Regions from separate parts of the Pseudomonas sp. CH61 genome, predicted to be linked through region 2. Evidence: riboswitches for the same ligand, from Rfam matches in the RefSeq annotation. Region 2 holds a riboswitch; each other region holds the start of a gene.
The links. A riboswitch is a leader RNA that binds a small molecule or an ion and turns the genes downstream of it on or off. The one in region 2 is predicted to bind cobalamin.
Positions count from the first base shown of each region.

Region 1: it holds a riboswitch for cobalamin, as region 2 does, so the genes downstream of both, AC5SEM_RS08485 (ABC transporter substrate-binding protein) here and AC5SEM_RS12865 (TonB-dependent receptor plug domain-containing protein) in region 2, are expected to answer to the same signal.
Region 3: it holds a riboswitch for cobalamin, as region 2 does, so the genes downstream of both, AC5SEM_RS09535 (CbtB domain-containing protein) here and AC5SEM_RS12865 (TonB-dependent receptor plug domain-containing protein) in region 2, are expected to answer to the same signal.

Region 1 covers NZ_CM182098.1:1,891,224-1,901,000, reverse strand. The annotation lists gene phnX (phosphonoacetaldehyde hydrolase) at 1-224, shown strand, start outside; gene AC5SEM_RS08490 (Ppx/GppA family phosphatase) at 565-1,500, shown strand; cobalamin riboswitch at 1,543-1,736, shown strand; gene AC5SEM_RS08485 (ABC transporter substrate-binding protein) at 1,881-2,894, shown strand; gene AC5SEM_RS08480 (FecCD family ABC transporter permease) at 2,903-3,907, shown strand; gene AC5SEM_RS08475 (ABC transporter ATP-binding protein) at 3,904-4,668, shown strand; gene AC5SEM_RS08470 (GNAT family N-acetyltransferase) at 4,652-5,158, opposite strand; gene metE (5-methyltetrahydropteroyltriglutamate--homocysteine S-methyltransferase) at 5,374-7,662, opposite strand; gene AC5SEM_RS08460 (pyridoxal-phosphate dependent enzyme) at 8,086-9,462, shown strand; gene AC5SEM_RS08455 (cystathionine gamma-synthase) at 9,459-9,777, shown strand, end outside.
Region 2 covers NZ_CM182098.1:2,872,444-2,882,220, forward strand. The annotation lists gene AC5SEM_RS12855 (saccharopine dehydrogenase family protein) at 1-1,055, opposite strand, end outside; gene AC5SEM_RS12860 (autotransporter outer membrane beta-barrel domain-containing protein) at 1,241-5,071, opposite strand; cobalamin riboswitch at 5,238-5,443, shown strand; gene AC5SEM_RS12865 (TonB-dependent receptor plug domain-containing protein) at 5,536-7,473, shown strand; gene AC5SEM_RS12870 ((2Fe-2S) ferredoxin domain-containing protein) at 7,473-7,832, shown strand; gene AC5SEM_RS12875 (ABC transporter substrate-binding protein) at 7,829-8,749, shown strand; gene AC5SEM_RS12880 (PLDc N-terminal domain-containing protein) at 8,800-9,000, shown strand; gene AC5SEM_RS12885 (PA2171 family ribosome-binding persister protein) at 9,240-9,716, shown strand.
Region 3 covers NZ_CM182098.1:2,111,363-2,121,139, forward strand. The annotation lists gene metH (methionine synthase) at 1-1,782, opposite strand, end outside; gene AC5SEM_RS09505 (fatty acid cis/trans isomerase) at 1,937-4,243, shown strand; gene AC5SEM_RS09510 (acyltransferase family protein) at 4,428-5,450, shown strand; gene nfuA (Fe-S biogenesis protein NfuA) at 5,508-6,092, shown strand; gene cobM (precorrin-4 C(11)-methyltransferase) at 6,293-7,039, opposite strand; gene AC5SEM_RS09525 (cobalamin biosynthesis protein) at 7,119-7,532, opposite strand; gene AC5SEM_RS09530 (CbtA family protein) at 7,529-8,227, opposite strand; gene AC5SEM_RS09535 (CbtB domain-containing protein) at 8,239-8,436, opposite strand; cobalamin riboswitch at 8,561-8,782, opposite strand.

The DNA.
Region 1 (9,777 bases), 980 kb from region 2:
TGTGGACGGTGGCGCTGACCTGTTCCGGCAACGCGCTGGGCCTGACCTATGAGCAATACAAGGCATTGCCGTCGGATCGACTGGCGGAAGAACGTGCGCGGATCGGCAAGATGTTCGCGCCTTCGCGCCCGCATTATCTGATCGACACCATCGCCGAGTTGCCTGAAGTGATCGAAGACATCAATGCGCGTCTGGCCCGGGGCGAAACCCCACAAGCCTGCTGAGTAACCCCTACCCCTGATCGTTCCCACGCTCTGCGTGGGAATGCAGCCCGTGACGCTCCGCGTCACTGGACGCGGAGCGTCCCTAGAGGCATTACCACGCGGAGCGTGGGAACGATCAACAGCCAAATCGCGGGCAAAAAAAAGCTGCCAAAACCGGCAGCAAAAACTTTAAGAACACGCGATGTATTGGCCTCAGCATAGACGCCGGATAATGACAGTGTCATGACAGCCCTAAATTCATTGAACCGCCCCTGCCCCGTCATCAGGATGTCATCAAGATCACGGCAGAATCCTCGCAAACCGTCTTGAGCCTCGCGACGGACGCTCTGCAAGGACTCCCATGAAAGACGACGCCTCGCTGTTTGCCGCCATCGACCTGGGTTCGAATGCCTTTCGCCTGATGATCGGCCAGTCGGTGCGCAGCCGCAAAGGCTTGCAGATTCAGGAAGTGAAAACCCTGCGTGAACCGGTGCGCCTCGCTGAAGGTTTTGACGGTGGCGCGCTGGATGCGTTGGCACTGGATCGCGGCTGGCAGGCGTTGGCGCGGTTCGGCAAAAAGCTGCGCGGCTTCGAGGCCGGCCGAGTCCGTGCGGTGGCAACCAGCGCAGTGCGCGAGGCCGACAATGCGCAACTGTTTCTCGCCAGTGCAGAGCGGCATCTGGGCTTTCCCATCGACGTCATTTGCGGCCATGAAGAGGCGCGGCTGGTCTACGCCGGCGTGACCCATGCCTTGCCGAGCGCTGAAGACCTGCGCCTGGTAGTCGACATCGGCGGCGGCTCCACCGAGCTGATCCTCGGCCAAGGCTCACAACCATTGCTCACCGAAAGTATTGCCATCGGCAGCGGCACCTTGAGCACGCGCTTCTTTCGTGGCGGTGACGTGTCTGCCGGCGCGCTACAGGAGGCCGAACGCTTCGCCATCCTGCAGTTTGAAAAGGTTGCCCGGCGCTACCGTGCGCAGGGCTGGCAGCAAACCATCGGTTCGTCCGGCACTGCGCGCATGCTCGCCAAAGTGCTCAAGGCCAATCGCCTCAACGACTTCGGTCAGGACGGCATCACCTATGGCGGGCTGCTGCGCCTGTCGCTGCTTTTGCTGAAAGTGAACAACGTGCAACAGCTCAAGCTCGCCGGTCTGCAACCACACCGCCAGAGCATTCTGCCCGGCGGTCTGGTGTTGATGCTCGCGGCATTCAAAGTGTTCGGCATTGCACAAATGCTGCCCTCCGAACCGGGCCTGCGTCTGGGCGTGTTGCACGGTTTGATGAGCCAACACTGATCCTCGCCACGGCAGATTCGTCTCCCCTTCAGCGGCTCGATCGACTACCATGCCGCCGTCGGTTCCCGAAGGGGACTAATAGGGAATCCGAGGTGCTTGCACAGCATTGATCGGAACTGCCCCCGCAACTGTAGGTGCCGAGCCTGCTCCACGACTGCCACTGGGTAAATCCCGGGAAGGCTGGAGCAAGGCGATGACGCATCAGTCAGGAGACCTGCCGGCACAGTGATTACTAACCGGCGGGGTGTCCGGGAAGGACATCGTGCCGTGCGCGTCTTCGTTGGCTGCCCGGCCTTGCGCTGTTTTCCTGACCGCGTTCGATGGTGTGTTTCCAGACCGTACTCTCCCGCTCCCCGTACGGTTCCCTCGGAGACTGCCCCATGCTGCTGCCCCGCATCGCCACCCTCATCACCGGCCTGACCCTTGGCGCCATGGCGCAGGCGGCCTCGACTGTCTATCCACTGACCGTCGAAAACTGCGGCAGCAGCCTGACCTTCCAGCACGCCCCGACGCGCACCGTGACCATCGGCCAGGCCGGCACGGAAATGCTCTACGCCATGGGCCTGGGCGACAAAGTCGTCGGCACGTCGCTGTGGTTCAACAACGTGCTGGACAAGTACAAGGCGCAGAACGACAAGATCGAGCGTCTGGCTGACAACGAACCGAGTTTCGAATCGGTGATCGGCAAGCGCCCGGAACTGGTCGCCGTGGAGCTGGAATGGATGGTCGGCCCGCAAGGCGCGGTCGGCACCCGCGAGCAATTTCATGAGCTGAAGATTCCGACCTACCTGCTGCCCTCCGATTGCGAAGCCAAGGACAACTTGGTCGGCGCCGACGGTACGCGACTGGCACCGTTTCGCATCGAGACGATTTACAAAAGCGTGAGCCAACTGGCGCAGATCTTTGATGTGCAGGAGCGTGGCCAGCAGCTCAACGACCAACTCAAGGCCAGCCTCGCCAAATCGATTGCCACCGCCCAGGGCAAACGGCTGAAGGATGCCAGCGCGCTGGTCTGGTTTTCCAGCGCCGAAATGGACATCGAGCCGTTCGTGGCCGGACATAAAGGCATTCCTGATTTCATGCTCGACACCCTCGGCGTGCGCAACGTCGTGCAGTCCGATGAAGAGTGGCCAACGGTCGGCTGGGAAACCATCGCCAAAGCCAATCCGACCTTCCTCGTCATCGCGCGCATGGACCGTCAGCGCTTCCCCGCTGACGACTATGAAAAGAAACTCGCCTTCCTGCGCAGCGACCCGGTGACGCGCAATATGGACGCGGTGAAACACAACCGCATCATCATTCTTGACGCCATGGCCATGCAGGCCAGCCTGCGCATGTTCGACGGCATCGAGCAACTGGCCACGGCCATCAACGGCTATGACCTGTCGCAATGAGTGCCAGCCTGATCCGTACGTTGCTGGCCTTGGCGACGCTGTTGATTGCAGTGGTTGCTGGCGTGGCCATTGGTGAGACCTCGATTGAGCCGGGCGTGGTCATGCAAGTGCTGGCGAACAAATTGTGGGGCGCCGGATACGCGCTGGATCCTATCGATGAAGGCATCGTCTGGAACTACCGACTTACCCGCGCACTGGTCGCGGCGGCGTGCGGTGCCGGTCTGGCGACGTGCGGGGTGATTTTGCAGTCGCTGTTGCGCAACCCGTTGGCCGATCCGTATCTGCTGGGGATTTCTGCCGGCGCCTCGACCGGAGCGGTGATGGTGGCGCTGCTCGGGGTTGGCGCAGGGATGATCTCGCTGTCAGTCGGTGCCTTCGCCGGCGCGGTCACGGCGTTCGTGCTGGTGATTCTGCTGGCGCGGGTCAGCGGTTCGGCCAGCGGTACCGGGCAAATCATTCTCGCGGGGATCGCCGGTTCGCAACTGTTCAATGCGCTCACTGCGTTTTTGATCACCCGCTCGGCCAGCTCTGAACAGGCACGCGGGATCATGTTCTGGCTCTTGGGCAATCTCGGCGGCGTGCGCTGGCCGTCGGTGTGGCTGGCGGTGCCGGTGGCCGTGTTGGGACTGGTCGTGTGTCTGTGGCATCGCCGGGCGCTGGATGCGTTTACCTTTGGCGCGGACTCGGCGGCATCCCTCGGCATTCCGGTGCGACGTGTGCAGATTCTGCTGATTGGCTGCGCGGCGCTGGTGACGGCGGTGATGGTGTCGATTGTCGGTTCGATCGGTTTTGTCGGGTTGGTGATTCCCCACGCCGCGCGGCTGTTGCTCGGCACCGGTCATGCACGCCTGCTGCCGGCCAGTGCGTTGGGCGGCGCGGTGTTTCTGATTGCCGCTGATGTGCTGTCGCGCACGCTGATCAAGGGTCAGGTGATTCCAGTCGGGGTGATTACTGCACTGGTCGGTGCGCCGGTATTTGCCCTGATTCTGGTGGGCCGGAGATCTGCACGATGAGCAGTGTTCTGAGTTGTTCCGGGTTGACCTTCAAGGTGCGCGGCGCCGAGTTGCTCAACGGTGTCAGCCTTGAAGTTCAGCGCGGCGAAACCCTCGGCATCGTCGGGCCGAATGGATCCGGCAAATCCACTCTGCTCAAACTGCTGGCCGGGCTGCGTGAGCCGAGCGCTGGCGAGGTGCTGCTCGAAGGTCAGCGCCTGGGCAAAATGGCCCGGCGCAGCATTGCGCAAAAGCTGGCGGTGGTCGAACAACAGGCCGACACCGACGACGGCATTCGCGTGTTCGATGCGGTGGCGTTGGGGCGCACACCCTGGCTGTCGGCGCTGCAACCGTGGTCGCAGGTGGACGACGCCATCGTCGAGCAGGCGTTGACTGACGTTGACGCGATGCACCTGCGCACCCGTCTCTGGCGCAGTCTGTCCGGCGGCGAGCGGCAGCGGGTGCACATTGCTCGGGCATTGGCGCAGCGGCCACAAATCCTCTTGCTCGACGAGCCAGCCAACCACCTCGACATTCAGCATCAGCTGACCATTCTCAATGTGGTGCAGGCGTTGCCGGTGACCACGCTGATCGCCTTGCATGATCTTAATCAGGCGTTGAAATGCGATCGTCTGGCGGTGCTGGAGCGCGGGCGACTGGTGGCGCTGGGCGCGCCGCTGGAAGTGCTGACACCGCAGCGGTTACAGGAGACGTTCGGGGTCAGGGCGCACTATCTGACGGACCCGTTCGATGGGGCGCAGATTCTCAGATTCCACTCATGACGTTGTGCATGTGAGTGGTCTGCCACACCGGGTCAGCGTCGACGTCAATAATCTCGAAACCCTGCCGTTGCCAGAACGCGATGGCCCCCGGCAGAAACGGATGGGTGTGCAGGTAGATCACCTCGACTCCGTCGGCGAGTGCCAGGTCTTTGAGTGATCGATATATCGCCGCGGCCAACCCTGAGCGGCGCTGCGATGGCAGGACAAACAGACGGACGATTTCCACTACTTCAAGGTCCGGATAGGGCAAGTGCGGGAAGCGCCGGTCGTAAGGGAGATAGCCGATGGACGCGACGATTTGTCCTTCATGGCGAGCGATCAGAAAGCGCCCTGCCCCACGCAGATAAACCTCGGCAAAACGCGCCAGATCGTCAGGCATGCCGGTCGCGCTGAGCTTGGGGAAAAGCTCGGCACGGGCCTTTAGAACAAAATCCAGAACTTCAGGAATGTCTGCGTCGGACACGGTCTGGATAACGGGTTGATCACTCATGTAGCGGCAAATACCTGGGATGCGGCAGGGCACAGTAGCAACAGCTTTTCGGCGATGCCATGAGAATTCCCGTTTCTGAAAATACATACACAACCCCTGTAGGAGTGAGCCTGCTCGCGATAGCGGTGTGTCAGTCAACTCATAAGTGACTGATACGACGCCATCGCGAGCAGGCTCACTCCTACAGGGGATTGTGTGAATTCCAGCTGTAGGTGTCAGGCCAGCTCTTTCCGCAATTGCCGGGCGGCAGTAACCATGTGCACCAGCGCCGCTTCCGTCTCCGGCCAGCCACGGGTTTTCAAACCGCAATCCGGGTTGACCCATAGCCGCTCGGCCGGAATCCGCTTGGCAGCCTTGCGCAGCAGATTTGCCATCTCCGACGCATCCGGGATGCGTGGCGAGTGGATGTCATAAACGCCCGGGCCGATGTCGTTCGGGTAAGCGAAGGCTTCGAAGGCCTCCAGCAATTCCATGTCCGAACGCGAGGTTTCGATGGTGATCACGTCGGCATCCATCGCCGCGATGGACTCGATCACATCGTTGAACTCGCTGTAGCACATGTGCGTGTGGATCTGCGTTTCGTCGCGCACACCGGAGGCGCACAGGCGGAACACTTCCGCCGCCCAGTCCAGATAAGGCTGCCACTGCGCCTGACGCAACGGCAGACCTTCACGGAACGCCGCTTCGTCGATCTGCACGATCTTGATGCCGGCGGCTTCCAGATCCACCACTTCGTCGCGAATCGCCAGCGCCAGTTGCCGCGCCTGCACTTCACGGCTGACGTCCTCACGGGGGAACGACCACATCAGCATGGTCACCGGGCCGGTCAGCATGCCTTTCATGACCTTGTCGGTCAGCCCTTGGGCATAGCGGATCCACTCGACCGTCATGGCTTTCGGACGGCTGAGGTCGCCGAAGATCACCGCCGGTTTAACGCAGCGCGAACCGTAGCTCTGCACCCAGCCAAAACGGGTGAATACGTAGCCATCCAGTTGCTCGGCAAAGTACTCGACCATGTCGTTGCGCTCGGCCTCACCGTGCACCAGCACATCCAGGCCCAGACGCTCCTGGATTTCCACCGCGTGACGGATCTCGCTGTGCATGGCCTCGGTGTATTCGGCTTCGCTCAACTTGCCTTGTTTGAACGACTGCCGAGCGAGACGGATCGACGCGGTTTGCGGAAACGAGCCGATCGTCGTGGTCGGGAATAACGGCAGATCCAGCCCCGCGCGTTGCTTGGCAATGCGCTGGGCGAACAGCGACTGACGCTGGCTGTCCTTGGCCGTGATCGCCGCAACCCGGGCTTGAACCGCAGGTTTGTGAATGCGTGGCGAAGCAGCGCGAGCGGCCTGCACCGAACGGCTTTCGGTCAGGGCACGCAGCACTTTCGGCGCCTCAGGCTCATTGACGGCATGCGCCAGAACCGCGACTTCTTCGCACTTTTGCACAGCGAAGGCCAACCAGCTTTTCAACTCGGCATCGAGCTTGTCTTCACGACCCAGATCCACCGGGCTGTGCAGCAGCGAACAGGACGGCGCCACCCACAAGCGATCACCCAGACGCTCATGGGCATGCTGCAACGTCGCCAAGGCATTTTCCAGATCGCAGCGCCAGACGTTACGGCCATTGACCACGCCCAAGGACAACACTTTATAAGCCGGCAGACGATCAAGAATGGTCGGGTACTGCTCCGGCGCGCGCACCAGATCAATGTGCAAACCGTCGACCGGCAGGTTCGCCGCCAGACCAAGATTTTCTTCCAGACCACCAAAGTAAGTAGCGAGCAGTTTTTTCAGCGGATCGCGCTGGATCTGGTTGTAGGCACGCTCGAAAGCGTTCTTCCACTCCTGCGGCAGGTCGAGCACCAGAATCGGCTCGTCGATCTGCACCCACTCGACGCCTTGGGCGGCAAGACGCGCGAATATCTGCCCATACAGCGGCAGCAAACGATCAAGCAATTCCAGCTTGTCGAACTCGGCACCTTTGGCCTTGCCCAGCCACAGATACGTCAGCGGGCCGATGATCACCGGTTTGACGTTATGGCCAAGTGCGCGGGCTTCTTCGACTTCTTCGAAGAGCTGATCCCAGCCCAACTGGAACCGTTGATCAGCACTGAATTCAGGGACGAGATAGTGATAGTTGGTGTCGAACCACTTGGTCATTTCCTGAGCGTGCGCACCGCCGCAGCAGCTGTCGCTGACGCCACGAGCCATGCCGAACAGGGTCTGCAGAGTGGCTTTGCCATCGTGCGGGCGGAAGCGCTCGGGGATGACGCCGAACATCAGCGAGTGCGTCAGCACCTGGTCATACCAAGCGAAATCGCCAACCGGCAGCAGCTCTATACCGGCGTTTTTCTGCAGGTCCCAGTGGGCCTTGCGCAGCTCACGGCCAACATCACGCAGGCCGGCCTCGTTCAGTTCTCCTTTCCAGAACGCCTCTTGCGCTTTCTTCAGTTCGCGGTCGCGACCGATGCGCGGAAATCCAAGGGAATGGGCCAGTGCCATAACAAACAACTCCAATGTCCTGTTGATGGCGGCCATTGTCGGCATCGGTCGCTAGTGAGACAAACTCAATTTAATCTTGATCAACACGAGTTTCCCTCATGATCGAATCATCGCAGCCTGTCACCTGAAGACATTGCAGAGTTGAGCGCGCGGACGACGGTTGAGCGGTTTTTGCGGCAGGAAATTTCTCGGCAATTCAAGCTGTTCGTCGCCATGAAGACGCCCTTTGAAAACTCGATGACGCCTCCGTATAAACGCATCCGAAAGCACCCCGGCAGGTCTTTGATTTCGATCTATCGTTAGATCGAAATGGCTGAATTGGCGACCGACTAAAGGTTGCGACAGCTGATGTCTGAGCCTATGTTGCACGCGAGTCTTTTCCCCGCGATTGGAACGCGATCAACACCACTAAGAGGTGAAGAAATGTCAAAGGAATCACGCCCTGCCGTACTTGGGCTGATCGGCAATACTCCACTGGTGCAAGTCACCCGCTTCGACACCGGGCCTTGCACGCTGTTTCTCAAACTTGAATCGCAGAACCCCGGTGGTTCGATCAAGGACCGCATCGGTCTGGCGATGATCGACGCCGCCGAGCGTGATGGTCGTCTGCAACCCGGAGGCACCATCGTTGAGGCCACCGCCGGCAACACCGGCCTGGGCCTGGCACTGGTTGGCCGCGCCAAAGGTTATCGCGTGGTGCTGGTGGTACCGGACAAAATGTCCACCGAGAAAGTCCTGCACTTGAAGGCCATGGGCGCCGAGGTGCACATCACCCGCTCCGACGTCGGCAAGGGCCATCCCGAGTATTACCAGGACGTCGCCGCCCGTTTGGCGAAAGACATTCCCGGCGCATTTTTCGCCGACCAGTTCAATAACCCGGCCAACCCGCTGGCCCACGAATGCAGCACCGCGCCGGAAATCTGGGCGCAGACCGAACATGATCTGGACGCCATCGTCGTCGGTGTCGGTTCGGCCGGTACGCTGACCGGCCTGAGTCGCTTCTTCAAGCGTGTGCAGCCGGACCTGGAAATGGTTCTGGCCGACCCGGTCGGCTCGGTGATGGCGCAATACAGCCGCGACGGCTCCCTGCCAACGCCGGGTTCATGGGCGGTGGAAGGCATTGGTGAAGACTTTATTCCATCGATTACCGACCTCTCCAGCGTGCGCCACGCCTACTCGATCAGCGATGAAGAAAGCTTCGCTCACGCCCGCCAGTTGCTCAAGGCCGAAGGCATTCTCGGCGGCTCCTCGACCGGCACCCTGCTCGCGGCGGCGCTGCGCTATTGCCGTGAACAGACCGAGCCGAAACGCGTGGTCAGCTTCGTCTGCGACACCGGCACGCGCTACCTGTCGAAGGTCTACAACGACCAGTGGATGACCGATCAGGGCCTGTTGCAGCGCAAGGGCTACGGCGACTTGCGCGACCTGATCGCCCGGCGTTTCGAGGACGGCCGCGTGATCAGCGTCGGCCCTGACGACACGTTGCTGACCGCGTTCCAGCGCATGCGCCTTGCGGATGTTTCGCAATTGCCGGTGCTGGTGGAAGGCAAGCAACTGGTCGGCGTGATCGACGAATCCGACATCCTGCTGCCGGTGCACGAAGACGCCGCGCGCTTCAGCCAATCGGTGGCCAGCGTGATGACCGACAAGCTGCAAACCCTCGCACCCGGCGCCAGCCTTGCCGAGCTGGAAGCGGTGCTCAGCCGTGGCCTCGTCGCGATCATTGCCGATGCATCGGGCTTCCATGGCCTGATCACCCGCACCGACATGCTCAACCAATTACGGAGATCCCTCGCATGAGTCAGCACGACGATAAATCCCAAGGCTTCGCGACCCGGGTGATCCACGCCGGGCAGACGCCGGACCCGACCACCGGCGCGCTGATGCCGCCGATCTACGCCAACTCCACCTACCTGCAAGACAGCCCCGGCGTGCACAAGGGTTTCGATTACGGCCGCTCGCACAACCCGACGCGTTTTGCCCTGGAGCGTTGCGTGGCGGACCTTGAAGGTGGCACCCGCGCATTCGCGTTCGCTTCCGGGCTGGCGACGATTTCCACGGTGCTGGAACTGATCGATGCCGGTTCGCACGTGATCTCCGGCAATGACTTGTACG
Region 2 (9,777 bases):
GCGACGCTGATTTCGCCCACGCACGGTCGGGCGCCGGCCGCCGGCACGTAGCCTGAAGCCATTTTTGTCGTCAGTGCCACGGCGGCGCAGCTGGGGATTTCCGGGCCTTTGTCGTTCAGGGCAGTGAGTTGCGCGGTCATCGACAGCGGTTTGCCGTCAATGCCGAGGCCCTGCACGTCGATGTACATCGCACTTTTGCCATCGCCGAAACGCTCGAACCGCGTGCCCAGTCGATGCAGCCTGGCAGCCCACAGGGCATGGTCGCGCACCAGTCCGACTTTCAGCGCCTGAGCCAGCAGACCGTTGGCAACGCCGCCAAGTTTAAGCCCGGCGCCAGCCTTGAACTTCAGGGTCTGCGCGCCATAACGACCGGCGAAGATGTCCATGTCCGGCACATCAACGTTGGCCAGCAGCCGCGTGCCCATCTGCGGCATTTTGCGCAAGGTCAGGTCCAGCCAGCCGGACACTTCATGCACCTTGCCGTTTTTCAGTTGCTTGATCGGTTTGCCGGCGTAAGCGAGTACACCTTCGATGGTCGACAAGCCCGGCATTTTCGCCGATGAGGAAATGCCGTGTTCGATCGAGTCGATGCGGGAAAAACGCTGACGCTGTTCATCGATGATTGCCGACGACAACGTCGGCACCGAGCTGCAACCGCTGAGGATCGCCACGCCGGCCTGCTTCGCTCTCGCGTCGAGAACGTGAATGCCGTTGACGAACGTGCGGCAGTCAGCCAGGTCGCAGTAATTCACACCGGCGTCGATGCAACTTTCGGCGAGCGCATAGGATTGCCCCTGAAACGGCCCGCCGGTGTGCACGACCAGTTGAATATTCATCGCCCGCAATGCGGCTTTGAATTCGCTGCCCATGGCATCACCGCACCAGCCTTCGCAGACGTTACCCGATTGGCTGTTCAACTCATCGAGTTTGCGCTGCAATTTGCGCGGGTCACGACCCGAAAGCACCAGGCCGATGTCCGGCATCAGCGCCAGATGTCTGCACACGATGCTGCCGAAATTTCCGTAGCCACCGACCACCATCACCCTGAACGGCATGCAATTCTTCCCTAATTCAATCCTTCAAACAGGCGTGAAGGATATAGGGCCGAGCGTCAGCAAGCCATTCAATGTAGGCCTTCGCCTGCTCGCGATAACGGTGTGTCAGAAGCAAATGAACACCTGACACACCGTTATCGCGAGCAGGCGAAGGCCTACAAGGGTTTGCGGTGGAGCCGAAAGCCCTAGAAATTGATCTTGAACCCCAACATCGCGTCATACCCGTGGCTGTCACCGTCGAACCCCTGGCGATAGCCGGCCGACGCGGTAAATGTGGTGCGCTGATTGGCCTGGTAATCCACCCCGACATTCACTTCACCCCACGTGCCCTGAATGTCGGATTCGAACGGGATATACCCCGACTCGGAGGAAAACTCGGTTTTCGGCTGCCCCTTGAATTCATGCCAGATACTCGGCCGGATCCACCCATTGGTGCGCCGTGCGCTCTTGTCGACGCCTTCGGTGTCCCAGTCCTTGGCGATGCGCACGCCGGCGCGGCCGATCAGTGAATCGACGTCCTTGAAGCGAACTTTCGCGCCGACGTCATCACTGCTGTCCAGATCGACGTAGCTGTAGATCGCCTGCAATTGCGGCTCGATGTACCAGTCTTTGTCGACTTCGTACGGGTAGCCGTTTTCCAGCGATGCGGTGTAGCCCCAGCCGCGGGTTTTCAGTTTGGCCATGTCGTTGGGTTTGGCTTCGATGTCGAAGCGGTTGACTTGCAACACTCCATCCAGATACCAGCCGGAGGTGCCGAAGTGCGTCCAGTAGGCGCCGACGCCGTAAGCGCGCAAGGTGTCTTCGCCGGCGGCGCGCCGGGTGTAGTGGCTGACGCCAGCGTCGATGGTCCCGGCGGACAACGACAGCCCGGCCCGCTCGTGACTGCCGTCGGGCCGGTCCTTGCGGTAGAGGTCGGTGCCGACTTGAAACGCGGTCAGGTCATAGTTGTATTCGGGCGTGTTGCCCAAAGCGTTTTTGCGATCACCCTCCTGTTTGCCGCTGCGGTAGATCACCCGGCCCCAACCCATCGACGGCGCCAGGGTCGACTCGTCTTCCTTGGGCAACGGATCACCGCGATTCAGACGTTCCTCACCGACCCGCTCGTGAAGGGTATCGACCATCGTCCGGCCGTAAACCAGGGCCAGCGCCGGGACGGCGCCGTACAGCGACACTTCCGGGCGGTAATTCGGCACCGGGGATGGATCGGGATCAGGACCGGGAGGACCGTCCGGAGGGCCATCCGGGGGCACCGCGTCCGAACGCAGATACCAGGTGTCCTTGCCGCTACCATCCTCGGCACCTTGTTGCAGGCGATATTCGTAGGGGCCGGCGACGACACGCCGGGCCAGTTGAAACGCATTGGCGTCACTCGCGGCTTCGGATTTATTGAGCAGTTCGACCACCGCAATGCCATTGCCCTGAGTCAGTTCGCCCTGCCCGCCGACGTTGCTCACGATCACGCCGGTGGTGCGGCCACTGGCGGTGGTCGTCGAATCCACCACGAGCATGTCGGAGAGACTGTTCGTGCCGCCGCCATTCAACGTGGTGTTAAGCAGCAGCCGGCCGCCATTGGACACGAACACCCCGCCGCCATCGGTGCCAGCGGTGTTGGCCCCGCTGATCAGCAACACATTGCCGACCGTGTTGCTGCCGGCGGCGAGGTCAAGCGTGCCGCTATGGGTGAATCGGTTCACACCGAGCAACTGCCCCTGCACGGCACCGCCCAACGTTGGACTATTGGCCGTTTGTCCCAGAGGCAGATAGGCGCCGCTGGCGTTGAAGTTGACGATGCCCGTCGCCGGTTGCGCCGCCAGACGAAGCACACCGCTGTTATCGATGCTGTTGGCACCCGATGAGCCGAGATCACTGACGGCAACGCCCCAGGTATCGCGAGTACCACTGCCGCTGCTGTCGGTAAAGTTGCGCAGTGTCCAGGTGCCACTGTTGGCCAGTGAACTGGCCGCGCTGACGGCATTCACGGCGCCGGTCATTTGCCCGGTGTTGTTCAGCGTAAACGTCGTGCCCGGTGTGGTCGCATCGGCGCGTACGGCGACATCACTCAGCGCACTGATCGCACCTGAGTTGTTCAACGTCTGGCTCGCACCGCCGAGGGCGACGCCGCTGCTGTCACCTCGCCCGCCCTGAAGGGTTGCCGTGTTGGTCACGGTGGCGCTGCCGCCCTCGGTCAACGCGTCGATGGCCGACGAACCAATGCCACGAGTGGTGATCGCGCCGCTGTTGCTGACTGTCAGATCCGCTGCACCCGAGGCCGCGGCGAGAATGCCCTGACTGTTGCTGGCGCCGAGTGTCTGGATCGCGCCGCTGTTGACCACGCTTTGCGCGCCAGTGACCGACAGCGTACGGATGCCGCGCTGTTCATTGCCCCGCGCAATCAATTCCCCGCTGTTGCTGACATTCAATGTGCCCAGCCCGCTGCCCGAGTTGAAGGCATTGCCGGCCAGAATCGCCGCGCCCTGGCCGTTGACGTCGATCAGCGGGCCGTTGAACACGACACCCACGTCGCCGCCCAGCGTCAGCGCCTGGATACCAAAGGCGCCAATGCCCGTGCCGTCGCCCGAACCGGCGTTCGAGTGGGTGATGATCGTGCCGCCGGAATTGACGTTGACCGTGCCCGTCGGCGACTGCGTCGAGGCATAGATGCCGTTGGCGTTGCTGTGCAGGGTTTCGATACGGTCGCCGCGATAGTTCACCTGAACATTACCCCCGGTCGAGTCGACCCGAATGCCGCCCGCGCCGAAACCGCTGGCGAACAGATCGCCCGAGTAATCGATCAAGACATTGTTGTTTTCGGCGCTGACGATGATCGCGTAAGCCCGGGTGGTGTTGATGTCGCCGAGGACGTTGATATTGCCGCTACCGGTGATCGCGACATCACCGGTGCCGCGCTTGATCACGTAGATCGCCCGCGAACCGGCGGTATTGGCCGTGCTGCCGACGTTGATGGCGGCATTGTTGTCGATGCTGATCGAACCACTGCCGCCGACGTTGTCGTTGGCATAGATGCCGTGCGCGGCGCCGCCCGTCGTCGTGATAGCGCCACTGTTGACGATGGCGATGCTGCCGACCGTGGCAAACGAACGAATGCCGAAACCGTTGAGGCCGCTGGTAGTCAGCGTCCCGCTGTTGGTGAGGCGGGTAATACCATTGCCGCCTTCGGTGAACAGACCAAACGCGTTCATGCCGATGCTTTGAACGTTCGCTGCATTGATCAGTGTGGTGTTGCCATTGACTGCGCGGGTATGCACGCCGGCGTGGTTGCCAATGCCTGCCGTGGGCAACGTTTCATCGCCGATCGGAGACCCGGCCGACAGTGCATCATCGTTGTTGACCAGAATGCTCACGCCACTCCCGACACTAACGTTGGTCTCGCCGCTGCCCGTGGCTTTGCTCCAGATACCGTTGCCGCCGAGCAAGGTGATCTGGCCGCTGCCCTGATGGTTCAGATTGATCGCGCCGCCGCCGCTGGCATTGATGTCGATGCCGTCGTGTTCATTGCCGACCACGGTGTTGAGGATGTTCAGCGTGGTACCGGAACTCACTGAAAACGTCGACGACCCGGCGCTGGCGTTGGTCATTGCCATCGCGTCCAGGCCACTGCCGCCGACATTCACAGTGTTGGTCCCGCCGTTGACGCTAAGGCTAGCGTTGCCAGTGGCGCCGATGACATTGGCAAACACCGCGTTGGCAGCCGTCGGGGGTGTGCTGTCCACCGTGGTGCCACTGAGTGTCAGCGTGGTGTTGGCATTGTTGCCGCGACTGTTCAGCGAGGAGCCGGCGGTGGTGCTGATGGTGGTGCCCGTCTGAGTGCTGATCGACGCATCGACACCGGAGGCAGGCAAGCAGGTTTGCGAGACGTTATAGGCACCCGCCGCCAATGGCCCGCACGCGGCCTGCGCATCTGCGAGCATCAGGGTGTTGGCCATGGCGACCAGTAACGCATTGCGGATGAAATGCGGGGCGTGCCCGCCGTAAGAATGGCCGCTGGCACCTTGCATGAAAACCTCCCTGTTCAGCGTGTCTGGCGTATCCCTCACGCCTGTCGACGCCGCGCGATATTGCGCTGTGATGACCGCTATAGACCTTAGTAGTTATTTCCAAAGTTGGTAATTCGCGGACCAAGAGTCGGCACCGGCAAGTTGACGAACGGTCTGTCGAATGTTCAGATGCCGCCCAGTTTCAGGTGTCCCATGCCGCCGTGCATGGGGTGAAACGGGAAACCGGTACGTTCTTTTCGAACAAGTCCGGTGCTGCCCCCGCAACGGTATGCGCGTGATGCTTTCGATACACCACTGTGGCCAGACGGCCATGGGAAGGTGAAAGCCTCGATACGCGCGAGCCCGGAGACCGGCCTGAAATTTTGTTTGGCAAAATCCTGCGGTGGGCGGGCATGGGCCGGTATTGGCTGTGCGCGATGCCTTCTCCTGCATGCTCTTCTGCGAAGATCCTTTTCGAGAAGACAATGATTCGACCTTTCAACACTTCTGCTCCAACCCTGTTCCTTGGCTGCCTGTTCAGCCCGCTGCTACTGGCCGACGACGCGCCGCTGGAACTCCATCAACAAATCGTTTCTGCACCGTCTGTGGAATCCACCACCGTCGCCGAGATGGCGAAGTTCGGCAGCAAGGTCGAGATCGTCAGCCGCGAACAGATCGAACGTGCCGGCCCCAGCGCCGATGTCAGCCGCGTCATGCAGATGTTCATTCCCGGTCTGTACGTCGCACCGAAAAACGGTCCGTTCGACTACGGCACTTATTCACTGCTGGGCGGGCGCAACGACGACACGTTGATCCTGCTTGACGGCGTACGCCTGAACAATCGCCTGTACGGCGGCCTCTATCTGGACACCCTGCCGGCCAACGCCATCGAGCGCATCGAAGTGCTCAAGGGCGGCCAGAGCCTGTTGTTCGGCACGCAGGCCGTGTCGGGCGTGATCAACATCGTCACCCGCAGCCCGCAATCGCGCAAAGCCTCCGGCGAGGTGAATCTGGGCGTCGACAGTTTCGGCGGCACCACCGAAGACGCCCGCGTCGAGAACATCTTCACGAACGGTTTCGGTGATCTCGGTTTGCTCGCGTACATCAGCCATAACGTTTCTGACGGTTACCAGCCCTATCGCAACCGCGATATGAAAAACGTCAGCGAGAAGAACCGCGCCTACGAGGTCACCACCTTCGGCGGCAAGGCGATTCAGTCGTTTGGCGAGGATGCGCGGCTGGAACTGTTCTACCAATACGCCGACGCCAATCTCGACTTCGCCCGTCCGATCGACAATCACAAGACCACCAACGACCGCGTGCAGCAGATCGCCACAGCAACGTTCGAGCAGAACATCAACGAACGCCTGAGCTACTTCGTCAAAGGCCATATCAACGACTGGGACACCCGCTACACGCGGGTCAACAACGTCGCCGGCGGCGGCACCAAGGTCATCAACCACAACGACTATTGGGGCTTCACCGATTGGGGCGTGCAGGCCGAAGGCAAAGCAGAATTGCCCGGTGGCCATGTGTTGGTGTTCGGTACCGACAACCAATGGTTCAAGGGCCAGGACGATGTGCTGATCATCGACAACGACAAGGCCGAAGCCCATGCGTTCTACACGCAACTGCGCCCGCAGATCGACGCTCTTCCCGACTGGCATCCAAGCATCGGTGTGCGCCACGAAGCCATGAGCGGCGGCGACAGTGCCACGGTCGGCATGCTCACTTCGATGTATGACCTCAATGACAATTGGTCGGTGCGCGGCCAATACGGCAGCGCTTACAAACTGCCGAACGCCGAGCAACTGTTCGTCAACGAGCCGGGCGACGAGATCGGCAACCGCAATCTCAAACCGGAAAAAAGCCGCAACGCTGAACTCGGTGTCGACTACAAAGGCTTTCTGCTCGATCGCGAATTCAGCGCCAGCGTGACCTTGTTCAAACGCAAAATCGACGACCTGATCACCCTCGACGGCATTCAGTGGGTCAACGGTGAAGGCACGATTCAGATGCGCGGTTTCGAGGCCGACGCCAAACTGGCGCTCAACGATCAGTGGAGCCTGCAAGCGGACATGACCCGCAACCTCACCGAATCGCGCACGGGGGCGACGATCAATGACATCCCGAGCTTCTTCGCCCGTTCGCGCGTGGGTTATGAATCGGAAAATCGCCTGTGGGGCATTGGCGGTGCGATCCGCTATATCCGCGATATCAAAAGCTCGAAGCAGGTCGAGTACGGCAATTATTCAGTGGTCGACGCCGACGCTTATCGCTATCTCGACAACGCCCACCAACACCGCGTTAGCCTGCTGGTGGAAAACCTTTTCGACCGCGATTACGTCACCAGCCGTTCGAGCAACGTCGACAACCTCGGCCGGCCGTTCACCTCCGAAGTGCGCTACACGTACCGCTTCTGATGAGTGAGATCAAAACCGTCGACGGCGTCGACACGCACCCGGACTGGTCGCACGTGCCCGAGCATGCGCGCCATGTGTTCCTCTGCACCGGCCCGCGCTGCACCCAGCGTGGTGCCTTGCAGTTATGGAAAACCTTGCGCCGGCATTTGCTCGCGCACGATCGCATCGAGACGCCGGGTGGCGTGCTGCTGACCCGTACGCACTGCCAGTTCCCGTGCAATCTGGGGCCGATTGTGACGGTGTATCCGGAGCGTTGCTGGTATGGCGTGCACAGCCATGAAGAGGTGCAGCGGCTGGTCGAAGGGCATCTGGTGGGCGGTGAAGTGGTTGCGGATTTGCTGATCAAGGCGCGGCCATGAGCAGGTTGTGGATGTTGTTGAGTGCCCTGCTCTGCGCCGCGCCCGCGCTCGCCGACACTTACCGTAATTGCGGCGAAGACTGGCGCGCCGCTGCGCCCTCACGCATCGTCGCGCTCAATCAGCATGCGGCCGATCTCGTACTCGCCCTGGGTGCCGGGCCAGCGCTGGTCGGCGTGGCGTATCTGGATGACACCGCTGCCGGGCAGCGACAGTCCGTGTATTTCGGCGTACCGGTAATCGCGCGGCAGTACCCGGCCAGCGAGGTGCTTTACGCACAGAAGCCGGATCTGGTGATCGGCGGGTTTGCCACGGCATTCGGCGACGGGGTGACTTCGCGCTCGGGGCTGGCGCGTAATGGCGTGGGTTCGTATCTGCTGGAGTCCGCCTGCAACGGGCATTCGCTGGATTATTTCGCGCATGTACGCAATGACTTGCTGACGCTGGGCAAGCTGCTGCACCAGCAGCAAAAAGCCCAAGCGTTGATCGTCTCCATGGAAAAGGACATTGCCAGCGCCCGAGTCCTGGCCGGTGCGGGTAAACCGTTGTCCGTGTTCTATCTCGACAGCGAAGTCAAAGGCCTCGACAGCGAAGGCCGACGCGGATTTGTCACTCCGCTGCTGGCGGCTGCCGGGGCACGCAATGTGTTCGCCGACATCAACCTCTATCGAGTCACCGTCAACAGCGAAACCCTGCTGGCCAGCGACCCGGACGTGATCCTGCTGGCCGACGCCGAATGGTCGCCCGCCAGGCGCAAACGCTATCTGCTGACCCACGACCCGGTGTTGTCGCAACTGCGCGCGGTGCGCGAGAACCGAATGATCGACATCCCTTTCACTCACCTGCTGCCGACCTTTAACAGCGGTCGGGTGGCACTGGAGCTCGCTCGCCAGCTCAATGCCCTGAACAAAAATAAATGAACCCGTCGCACCGCACGCCACCTAACGCACAGACCATCAGGAGGTAGCCAATGCAAATCGAAACCGTGTGGATCGTACTGGCGGCAGTTCTTCTGCTAATCGAACTCTGGGCCATCAATCGGGTGCGCAAGAGCGAGGGGAAAGCGAGCAACAAAGGCGTGTGGATCGTGCTGATCGTGTTTGTGCCGTTGTTCGGCTTGATTGCCTGGGCGTTGGCGGGGCCCAAGCATGTCAGTCATTCAGCGTCGTAATCCGATTGACTGCCCGGCACGCGGCGCTTGTCATCTGACGAAGCCGTGATCTGCAATGCCTGCAATGTCCTCTTCATGCAGGCTGCACGAAGGCTTTTTGCCCGTGTCGGCGCAAGCCCTTGATCCAGAGCGATTGAGCATTCGCCACGGCCTGGCATGGCAAATGCGACTGAATCAGGGCATTCACAGCGCCGTGAAACAACGGCCTGTGTTCACTCCGTGACAGCAGAGGCAACGCCATGAACGCCATCGACCTTCTCAAAGCCGATCATGCAAAAGTCAAAGACATCCTTAGCCAACTCAGTGATTCAACCGAGCGCGCGCTGAAAAAACGCGTCGAGCTGTTGGGCAAACTGGAAATGGAAATCTCCATCCATACCCGCCTCGAAGAGGAAATCCTCTACCCCGCGTTCAAGGCCGCCGGCAGCAAGGAACAGGACGTCATGTACTTCGAAGCCAAGGAAGAACACCGCACCGTGGACTCACTGGTGCTGCCCGATCTGAAACTGACCGACCCGGGCACTCCGGAATTTTCCGGTCGGGTGAAAGTGGTCAAGGAACTGCTCGAGCACCATATCGAAGAGGAAGAGACGGAAATGTTTCCTCAGGCGAAAAAGCTTCTGGGCAAGGAAAAACTCGAAGAACTGGGCGCGCAGATGGAAGCCATGAAGGCCAGCTGCAAGAAGGAAATGGCGGCGGGGAATATGGCTGCTTGATCCGTTGCAAGTGGACGAGCCCGGCTTTGGCCGGGCTTTTTTCTGGTTGCTCGCAGCGTCC
Region 3 (9,777 bases), 760 kb from region 2:
GCCCGCGCGGATCGCGTACAGCAAGAACACCGAGTGGATCGCCTCGCGCACCGGGTTGTTGCCACGGAACGAGAACGACACATTGGACACGCCGCCCGAGGTCAGCGCATACGGCAGTTCGTCGCGGATGTAGGCGCAGGCATTGATGAAGTCCACAGCGTAGTTGTTGTGTTCTTCGATACCGGTGGCGACGGCGAAGATGTTCGGGTCGAAGATGATGTCTTCCGGCGGGAAGCCGACTTCATTGACCAGAATGTCGTAGGAGCGTTTGCAGATTTCTTTCTTGCGCGCTTCGGTGTCGGCCTGGCCAGCTTCGTCGAACGCCATCACCACCACCGCCGCGCCGTAGCGCTTGCACAGTTTGGCGTGGTGGATGAACTGCTCGACGCCTTCTTTCATGCTGATCGAGTTGACGATGCCCTTGCCCTGAATGCACTTGAGGCCGGCTTCGATCACTTCCCATTTAGAGGAGTCGATCATGATCGGTACGCGCGAGATGTCCGGCTCACCGGCGATCAGATTGAGGAAGGTCACCATGGCCTTCTTCGAATCGAGCATGCCTTCGTCCATGTTGATGTCGATCACCTGCGCACCAGCCTCGACCTGTTGCAGGGCGACTTCCAGCGCTTCGGTGTAGTTGTCTTCACGGATCAGACGGGCGAACTTGGCGGAACCGGTGATGTTGGTGCGCTCGCCGACGTTGACGAACAGCGAGCTGCGATCGATGGTGAACGGCTCCAGACCCGAGAGGCGGCAGGCCTTGGGGATGTCCGGAATCTGCCGTGGCGCATAACCGGCGACGGCTTTGGCGATGGCTTCGATGTGGCCCGGCGTGGTGCCGCAGCAGCCGCCGACGATGTTGAGGAAGCCGCTCTGGGCGAATTCTTCGATGACCTTGGCGGTTTCCGACGGCAGTTCGTCGTACTCGCCGAATTCGTTCGGCAGGCCGGCGTTCGGGTGCGCGGAAACGTGGGTGCTGGCCTTGTTCGACAGCTCTTCCAGGTATGGACGCAGCTCACTGGCGCCGAGCGCACAGTTGAGGCCGACGGAAATCGGCTTGGCGTGCGCCACCGAGTTCCAGAACGCTTCGGTGGTCTGGCCCGACAGTGTGCGGCCGGAGGCATCGGTGATGGTCCCGGAAATCATGATCGGCAGTTCGATGTGCAGCTCTTCGAACACGCCTTGCACGGCGAAGATCGCCGCTTTGGCGTTGAGGGTGTCGAAAATGGTTTCGATCAGGATCAGGTCGGCGCCGCCCTCGATCAGGCCTTTGGTGGCTTCGGTGTAGTTTTCCACCAATTCATCAAAGGTGACGTTGCGGTAGCCCGGGTTGTTGACGTCCGGCGACAGCGAGCAGGTGCGACTCGTAGGACCGAGCACGCCGGCGACAAAACGTGGCTTGTCCGGGTTCTCGGCGGTCTTGGCGTCGGCGACCTTGCGCGCCAGACGTGCGCCTTCTACGTTTAGTTCGTAGGCCAGTTCTTCCATGCCGTAGTCGGCCATGGAAATGCGCGTGGCGTTGAAGGTGTTGGTTTCGAGGATGTCGGCGCCGGCATCCAGATAGGCTTTCTCGATGCCGCCGATCACGTCCGGACGGGTGATCACCAACAGGTCGTTGTTGCCCTTGACGTCACTCGGCCAGTCCGCGAAGCGTTTGCCGCGATAATCCTGTTCTTCGAGCTTGTAGCTCTGGATCATCGTGCCCATGCCGCCGTCGAGTATCAGGATGCGCTCTTTGAGTGCTTGCTTGAGAGCTTGAAGGCGGACGCTGCGATCGGACATTTGGACTACTCGGAAAGACCATTACGAAGGAGCGGGATCATAGCAAACCTGTGCGCTTTTGGAGCATGTGGGGCTTTTGCATGAATATCGCTCATGTTGGTACGGGCGTCATACTGTAGAATCGCGGCGTTTTTTTACAATCGGGATCAGCAGCATGTCTTACCGCGTCATTGGTTTTGTGTTGCTGTTTCTCAGCTGGGGCGCCGTGGCGCAAGAGCCAGCGACTGTGCCGGGCATTTCTCAGTCGATTTCGTACGTCCGCGACATCCAGCCAATCTTCACCGAGAAGTGCGTGGCCTGCCATGCGTGCTACGACTCTGCCTGTCAGCTCAACCTGGGCAGTGGCGAGGGCGCGGCCCGTGGCGCCAGCAAGATGCCGGTTTACGATGGCGAGCGCACACAAGCGGCACCGACCACTCGGCTGTTTTACGACGCCTTCGGCAAACGTGCCTGGCAGCAGAAAGACTTCTATTCGGTGCTCGATGCCCAAGGCAGTCAGGCGGCGCTGATGGCGCGCATGCTCGAACTCGGGCACAAGACGCCGCTGACGCCCAACGCCAAACTCCCGGAAGAGATTGTGCTGGGCCTGAACCGCGAGAACATGTGCTCGCTGCCGGCCGAGTTTGAGGGCTACGCCGGTGCCCATCCGAAAGAAGGCATGCCGCTGGCGGTGACCGGGCTGACCGATCAGCAATATCAGACGCTGCAGCGCTGGCTGGCCTCGGGTGCGCCGATTGACGAACAAGGCCTGGCGCCGAGCGCGAAAGAGGCGCTGCAAATCGTCCAGTGGGAAAATCTGCTTAATACTCCCGGCGCCCGGCAGAGTCTGGTCGGACGCTGGCTTTACGAGCACTTGTACCTCGCGCACATCTATTTCAAGGATGGCGAGCCGGGGCATTACTTCCAGTGGGTGCGTTCGCGCACACCGAGCGGGCAGCCGATCGACCTTATCGCCACTCGCCGCCCCAACGACGATCCGGGCACTCAGGTGTATTACCGTTTGTGGCCGGTGCAGGGTGTGATCGTGCATAAAACCCACATCACCTATCCGCTGAGCGCGGCGAAGATGGCGCGGGTGAAAAGCCTGTTCTATAGCGGCAACTGGCAGGTTAATGCGCTGCCCGGTTACGGCCCGCAGAGCCGTGCCAATCCCTTCGCGACGTTCGAAGCGATTCCGGCGCAGGCGCGTTACCAGTTCATGCTCGACAACGCCGAATACTTCGTCCGCACGTTTATTCGCGGCCCGGTGTGCCGTGGACAGATTGCGACCGACGTGATCCGCGATAACTTCTGGGCACTGTTCCAGGCACCGGAACACGACCTCTATATCACCGACCCGAACTATCGCGGCCAGGCCACGCCGCTGTTGGCCATGCCGGGGCAGAACGACGATGTCGGCAGCGTGTTGAGCCTGTGGCGCAACTACCGCGACAAGCGCAATGAATATGAGGCTCTGCGCCGCGACAGCTACGCCGATCTCCCCGCGCCGAGCTGGTCGACCCTGTGGGCCGGCAATGACAACGCGCTGCTGAGCATTTTTCGCCACTTCGACAGCGCTTCGGTGACCAAAGGCCTGATTGGCGAGGTGCCGCAGACGATGTGGTTGTTTGACTATCCGCTGCTGGAACGCACCTATTACCAGTTGGCGGTCAACTTCGATGTGTTCGGCAACGTCTCCCATCAGGCGCAAACCCGTCTGTATTTCGACCTGATCCGCAACGGCGCCGAGCAGAACTTCCTGCGCCTGATGCCCGCTGATTCGCGCGAAGACTATCTCGACGATTGGTACCAGAGCGGTGGCCAGTTCAAGATGTGGCTCGATTACGAGGCGATTGACGACGATAAGCCGACCGCGTTGAAGCTCGATGAGAAAGACCCGAAATACGACTTCGCCATGCAATTGCTGGCGCGTTACGGCGATCTCAATGCGCGGCCCGATCCGATCAACCGTTGCGATGGCGCTTATTGCTCGCGGCCGAATATCGACCTGGCGCTGCAAAATGCCGAACAGGCGTTGAGCCGACTGACTTCGCGCCCGGCCGCCGGTTTGAAGGTGATTGATCAGCTCCCGGAAGCGACGATGCTGCGCATTGAAACCGCCAGCGGCAAACGCGAGGTCTACAGCCTGTTGCGCAACCGCGCGCACAGTAACGTGGCGTTCCTGCTCGGCGAGTCACGGCGTTATCAGCCCGGGCTGGATACGCTGACCATTTACCCGGGCGTGCTCAGCAGCTATCCGAACTTCATCTTTAATGTCCCGGCCGATCAGGTGCCGGCGTTTGTCGATGCAATGGAAAACGCCAAGGATGCGAACCGCTTCGAGAAAATCGTCGAACGCTGGGGGATCCGCCGCAGTCATCCGCAATTCTGGTTCTATTTCCACGATTTGAGTCAGTACATCCACGAAACCGAACCGGTGGAAGAGGGCGTGCTGGACATGAATCGCTACGAGAATCTTTGATCGTTTGAGGCGAGGCTGCTGTCCCAACTTCAAGCGACACTGCAAAACCCCTGTAGGAGTGAGCCTGCTCGCGATAGCGGAGAATCAGGCACTGGAGATGTTGAATGTGCCGCCGCCATCGCGAGCAGGCTCACTCCTACAAGGGATCTGCGGTGGTTTCAGGAATTGTGGACGGGAGCGGCCGATGTTGATTTCAGTGCAAGCCCTGCGTGCGCTGGCCGCGTGGACGGTGGTCTGCCACCACTTCATGCAGATTTTCTTTGACTTCAAAGCACGCGGGCCAATCGGGCAGCTGTTCATCGACAAGGGCGCGGTAGGCGTCGATATCTTCTTCGTCATCAGCGGTCTGGTGATTTTCCTCTCGACCGAGAACAAACCGCTGCCGCCCGCGCGTTTTCTGTTGTATCGGCTGTTTCGCATCGTCCCGGCGTATTGGCTGTACACGCTGTTGATGGCGCTGCTGGTGGTGTTCGCCCAGCCGTTGCTGCCGGATCAGTCTGTGGACTGGAGCCATTTGCTGCTGTCGTTGCTGTTCATTCCGACTGAGAACCCCGGCGGCTACGGCCTCTATCCGACGCTGAATGTCGGCTGGACGCTGAATTACGAAATCCTGTTTTACGTGTTGTTCGCTTGGGCGTTGCTGTTCCGTCTGCAGGTGCGCCTGCTGGTAGTCGCGGCGCTGCTGTTTGCGGTGAGTCAGGCCTGGACCGGGTTTGGCTGGATCAGCGAGTTTTATCGTTCGGACATTGTTTATGAGTTTCTGCTGGGGATTGGCATCGGCATGCTCTATCGCCGGGGCTGGATTGGCGCGGGACTGTGGCTGCCACTGGCAGCCATCATCGCGGCGTTGCTGGCGATTTATCATTGGGCACCGGCGCCCAGGCTGCTCAACTGGGGCGTACCGAGTGCGGTGCTGGTGATGGCGTGTATTTCACTGGAGCGTTATGTCGAGCGCAGCCGGGTCCTGAAACTGCTCGGCGATTGCTCGTATTCGGTGTATCTGATGCACGTTCTGGTGCTGTCGGCGGGCGGTTATCTGGCCCGGCGCTACGCTATCAACCCGTATTTGTTGTTTGTCGTGTGTGCGCTGGCCATCGGCGTTGGCTCCTGGTTGAGCTACGAATGGGTGGAAAAACGCAGCTATCGTTGGCTCAAGGCGCGGATCGACGGCGGGGCGGACGAGAATCTTTCCCGACAAAAATACTAGGACTTTGTCCGGCGCAACGATTGGCGTAAACTGCGCCCAAGCCTGCGAGGAGTTTCCATGACCGCTATTACCATTACCGACGCCGCCCACGATTACCTGGCTGATCTGCTCTCCAAGCAGAACACCCCGGGCATCGGCATCCGCGTCTTCATCACCCAGCCTGGCACCCAGTACGCCGAAACCTGCATTGCCTACTGCAAGCCGGGCGAAGAAAAACCTGAAGACACCGCGCTGGGGCTGAAAAGCTTCACCGCTTATATCGATCACTTCAGTGAAGCGTTTCTCGATGACGCCGTGGTCGACTACGCCACCGACCGCATGGGCGGCCAACTGACCATCAAGGCGCCAAACGCCAAAGTGCCGATGGTCAACGCCGACAGCCCGGTCAACGAGCGCATCAACTACTACCTGCAAACCGAAATCAACCCGGGGCTGGCCAGCCACGGCGGTCAGGTCAGCCTGATCGATGTGGTTGAAGACGGCATCGCCGTGCTGCAGTTCGGCGGCGGCTGCCAGGGCTGCGGCCAGGCGGACGTGACCTTGAAGGAAGGCATCGAGCGCACCTTGCTCGAACGCATCCCTGAACTGAAGGGCGTTCGTGACGTGACCGACCACACGCAGAAAGAAAACGCCTACTACTAAGGTGTTCGCTGCGGACATGAAAAACGGCGCCCCGTGAGCGCCGTTTTTTTATGGGTGAAATGTACTGACGCCTTCGCGAGCAGGCTCGCTCCCACCTTTGGAATGCGATCAAATGTGGGAGCGAGCCTGCTCGCGAAGGGGCCTTTGATCGTTCCCACGCTCTGCGTGGGAATGCAGCCCGGGACGCTCCGCGTTCCAATTTATGGTCTGTAGAGGTGAGCATGCCCGGCGCGATACAGCGATGACTCGCTAAACACCTCACTGCCCAAAACGCGACCCACCAGAATCAACGCCGTACGCCGAAACCCTTTGGCCTCGACCTTCCCAGCGATATTCGCCAGCGTCCCCACCACCCAATCCTGATCCGGCCACGTCGCCCGGTGAATCACCGCGATCGGGCAATCCGCGCCGTAATGCGGCAACAGCTCCGCCAGAATCTTCTGCAGATGGTTGACGCCCAGATGAATCGCCATGGTCGCGCCGTGCTGCGCCAGACTGCCGAGTTCTTCGCCTGCCGGCATGGCGGTCTTGTCGGCGTAACGGGTCAGAATCACGCTTTGCGAGACGTCCGGCAACGTCAGTTCCGCGCCGAGCAACGCGGCACAGGCTGCCGTCGCCGTCACCCCGGGAATGATCTCGAACGGAATATTCAGCTCACGCAGGTAACGAATCTGCTCACCAATCGCACCGTAGAGACTCGGGTCGCCGGAGTGCACCCGCGCCACATCCTGGCCCTTGGCATGCGCGGTCTTGATCAGGTCGATGATCTGCTCCAGATGCAGTTCAGCGCTGTTGACCACCGTCTCGGCTTGATGGCCGTCGAGCACCGCCGCCGGCACCAGCGAGCCTGCATAGATAATCACCGGGCAACTGCGGATCAGCCGCTGGCCTTTGACGGTGATCAGTTCCGGGTCGCCGGGGCCGGCGCCGATGAAGTAGACGGTCATCTTTAAATCCTTGGAAAAGAGGCGCAGCAACGCTTCAGATGAAGATTGCTCATGATCGATGGCGGGGATTATCGGGACTTTACGCCGCGCCGGCCAATGCCAACGTGGCCTGAGCGTATTTTTGCCGGGAAATCAGCAGTTTTGCCGGTGCCTGAATCAGCTGTTCGGCGAGTGCCAACGCTGCACTTTCTGCCACGCCGTAGCAACCGGTGCGTTCGTAGGCGATCTGCGAATGGTGGCTGAGTCGTTGCTGATAACTGGCCAGTTCTTCACTGCTGAAATACAGCAAGGGCAAAGCCAACTGAGTGGCAAGTTCTTGCAGGCCCGGCTCGTCGCGCTTGAGGTCGATGCTGGCCAACGCCTTGACCGTTTCAAGCTCTATGCGGTGCGCCTGTAAGGCTTGGTCGAGTAACGCGCGCAGCGTGCTGGCCGGACAGCCGCGCTGGCAGCCCAGACCGACCACGAAGGTCGGCGCTGCGCTGTCATCGGTCATGCGTGGTATTGGCCAGCGCTTTTGCGGCGGAACAACCAGGCGCTGATCAGGCCCAGGGCCAGCCAGAACGCCACGTTGGTCAACTGCGAAGCGATTTTGAACTGGGCTTCCAATGCCTCCGGCGCGAGCATCGAATGCACTTCCGGCTGCGGTGCGCCGATCACGTGCGGCACGGCGAGGATGGCCACGCCGAGGATTTTCATCAGCCAGTGGCGGCTGAATGCAATCAGCGACAGGCCGACAGCGGTCGAAGCGGCGGTGCCGATCCACCACATCTGGCGTGAAGCCAGATCAGCAGCGGCAGTGCCCGGCAATTCGGGTGGCAGGCCCATCGTCGGTGCCAGTACGAATGTCGCGTAACCAGCCAGGCCCCAGAGCAAGCCTTGCGAGGTTTTGGTCGGTGCGCGCAGGGTGTAGAGGCCAGCGAGCATCAGGGCGAAACCCACCGCAACCACCAGATTGCCGCCTGTGGTCGAGACCACGCGCTGCCAGCCGTCTTCCGGCTCCCAGGCTTCGGCGTCGTGGGTGTGCGCAGCCACGCCAGCGGCGTGTTCGTGAACCGCCACCGGCTCGGACTTCTCGAAGGTTTCCGCCTGCAGAATCAGCGGCGAGACCCAAAAGCTTTGCAGCAGGGTGAGGAGCAGGGCGGCCAGCAGACCGGTGAAACCTGCGGTTTGCGCAATACGCTTGATCATGTCGACAGGTCTCAGTGGCACGGGAACGCGGCGCTGTGGCGGGTATCGTGGGCGGCGTTGTGCACCGCTTCGATGTGCGAGAAACCGGCGAAGTAGACCAGGCTGGCACCAAGGATCGACGCGAAGATCGCGGCGCTCAGGCGTTGGCTCAGGGTGGCGGTGCTGGAAATTTTGTCCGTGTTGCTGCCGGTGCTGCTGATGATCGACATGGCGCTTCCCTCTGGAATGTCAGTGGGTGAATCGAGCGCATGAAAACCCCTGCGGGTCGGGCTCGCAGAGGTTCGAACAGCGCCCGCCCACCGCGGGTTTGTTATGTTCAGCGACGCACGAGGTGCGGGCTGTGTGTTGCGGGCCGGTCTCCGGGCTCACGAGGGGTTGGCGTCAGGCCGACCTGCAAGCGTCACCTTCCCATGTCTTGCTGACACAGTGGTTTTGACGCTTCGCTCGCTTACCGTTGCGGGGGCAGCACCGGACTGACATGGGCTTGAGTAAAGCACATGATTCACCGGTTTCCCGTTTCACCCTGTGAAGGGCACCCGTAACAAGTTGTGTAGGAGAGCATGGGTTGGGGATTTTAGTCAATTTTGTGGGGGGGCTTATCCGTTGCTGCGGGTGTTGCTGATTACGGTTCCGCCCTTACGGCGGGTCACTTTTGGCAAACGCCCCAAAAGTAACCAAAAGGTCTTCGCCCTGACGTTCGGCCCGCTCGCTAAAGCTCGGGGTTCCTTCGCTCCGGGATCGATCCGGGCGCAGCGTCTCCGGTTTGCTTCGCTGCACCTACTCCCGCTGTGTTTGGCTGCGCCAAACGGTCGCTGCGCTCCCACCCCCGGATCAATCCCTCCACTCAGCCTGCCGACGGGCTCCAAGATCAAAAGCAGGCGAGCTGACACTCGGCCTATTGAGTGGTGAGGAGCGGGTGTTGGACTTTGGTTTTGTGGTGGATTTGCCCCTCACCCCAGCCCTCTCCCGAGGGAGAGGGAGCCGATTTGTGGGCTTTTCAAAATCTGAGTTCGACTCGGTATTGCACGTCGGCGTAGCTCTCCCAAACACCCCGATCAGTCCCTCTAACCTCATGGATAGGGGCCCGATTTTTTTGCTTTTTTGAGCCTGAGTTCAACGCGGTATTGCACGTCGGCGTAACTCTCCCAAACACCACCGTCAGTCCCCTCTCCCTCCGGGAGAGGGCTAGGGTGAGGGGCTCTTGATCTGGCTCTTGATCTTGCTTCGGCTTTTGATCTTTTGCCCCTTCGGTAGGCCGAGCGTAGGTGTTCATCCGGGGGTTAGGCGCGTAGCGCCGTGCGGCGAAGCCGCATTCATCGAGAGGAGGTGCAGCGAAGCAAACCGTAGGCGATGCCCCCGGATGGACACCGTAGCGAGGGAACACTGAGCCTCAGCGAAGTGCCGTACGCCGGGGCAAAGCCTTTTGCTTACTTTTCGGCGTCTGGAAAAGTGAGTCGCTGTAAGAGCGAAACCGGCAGCGGCGGCACCCGCAGCAACGGATATGCCCCCATAACCAAACCCCAACCCCATTGACCCATAACCACCCGATG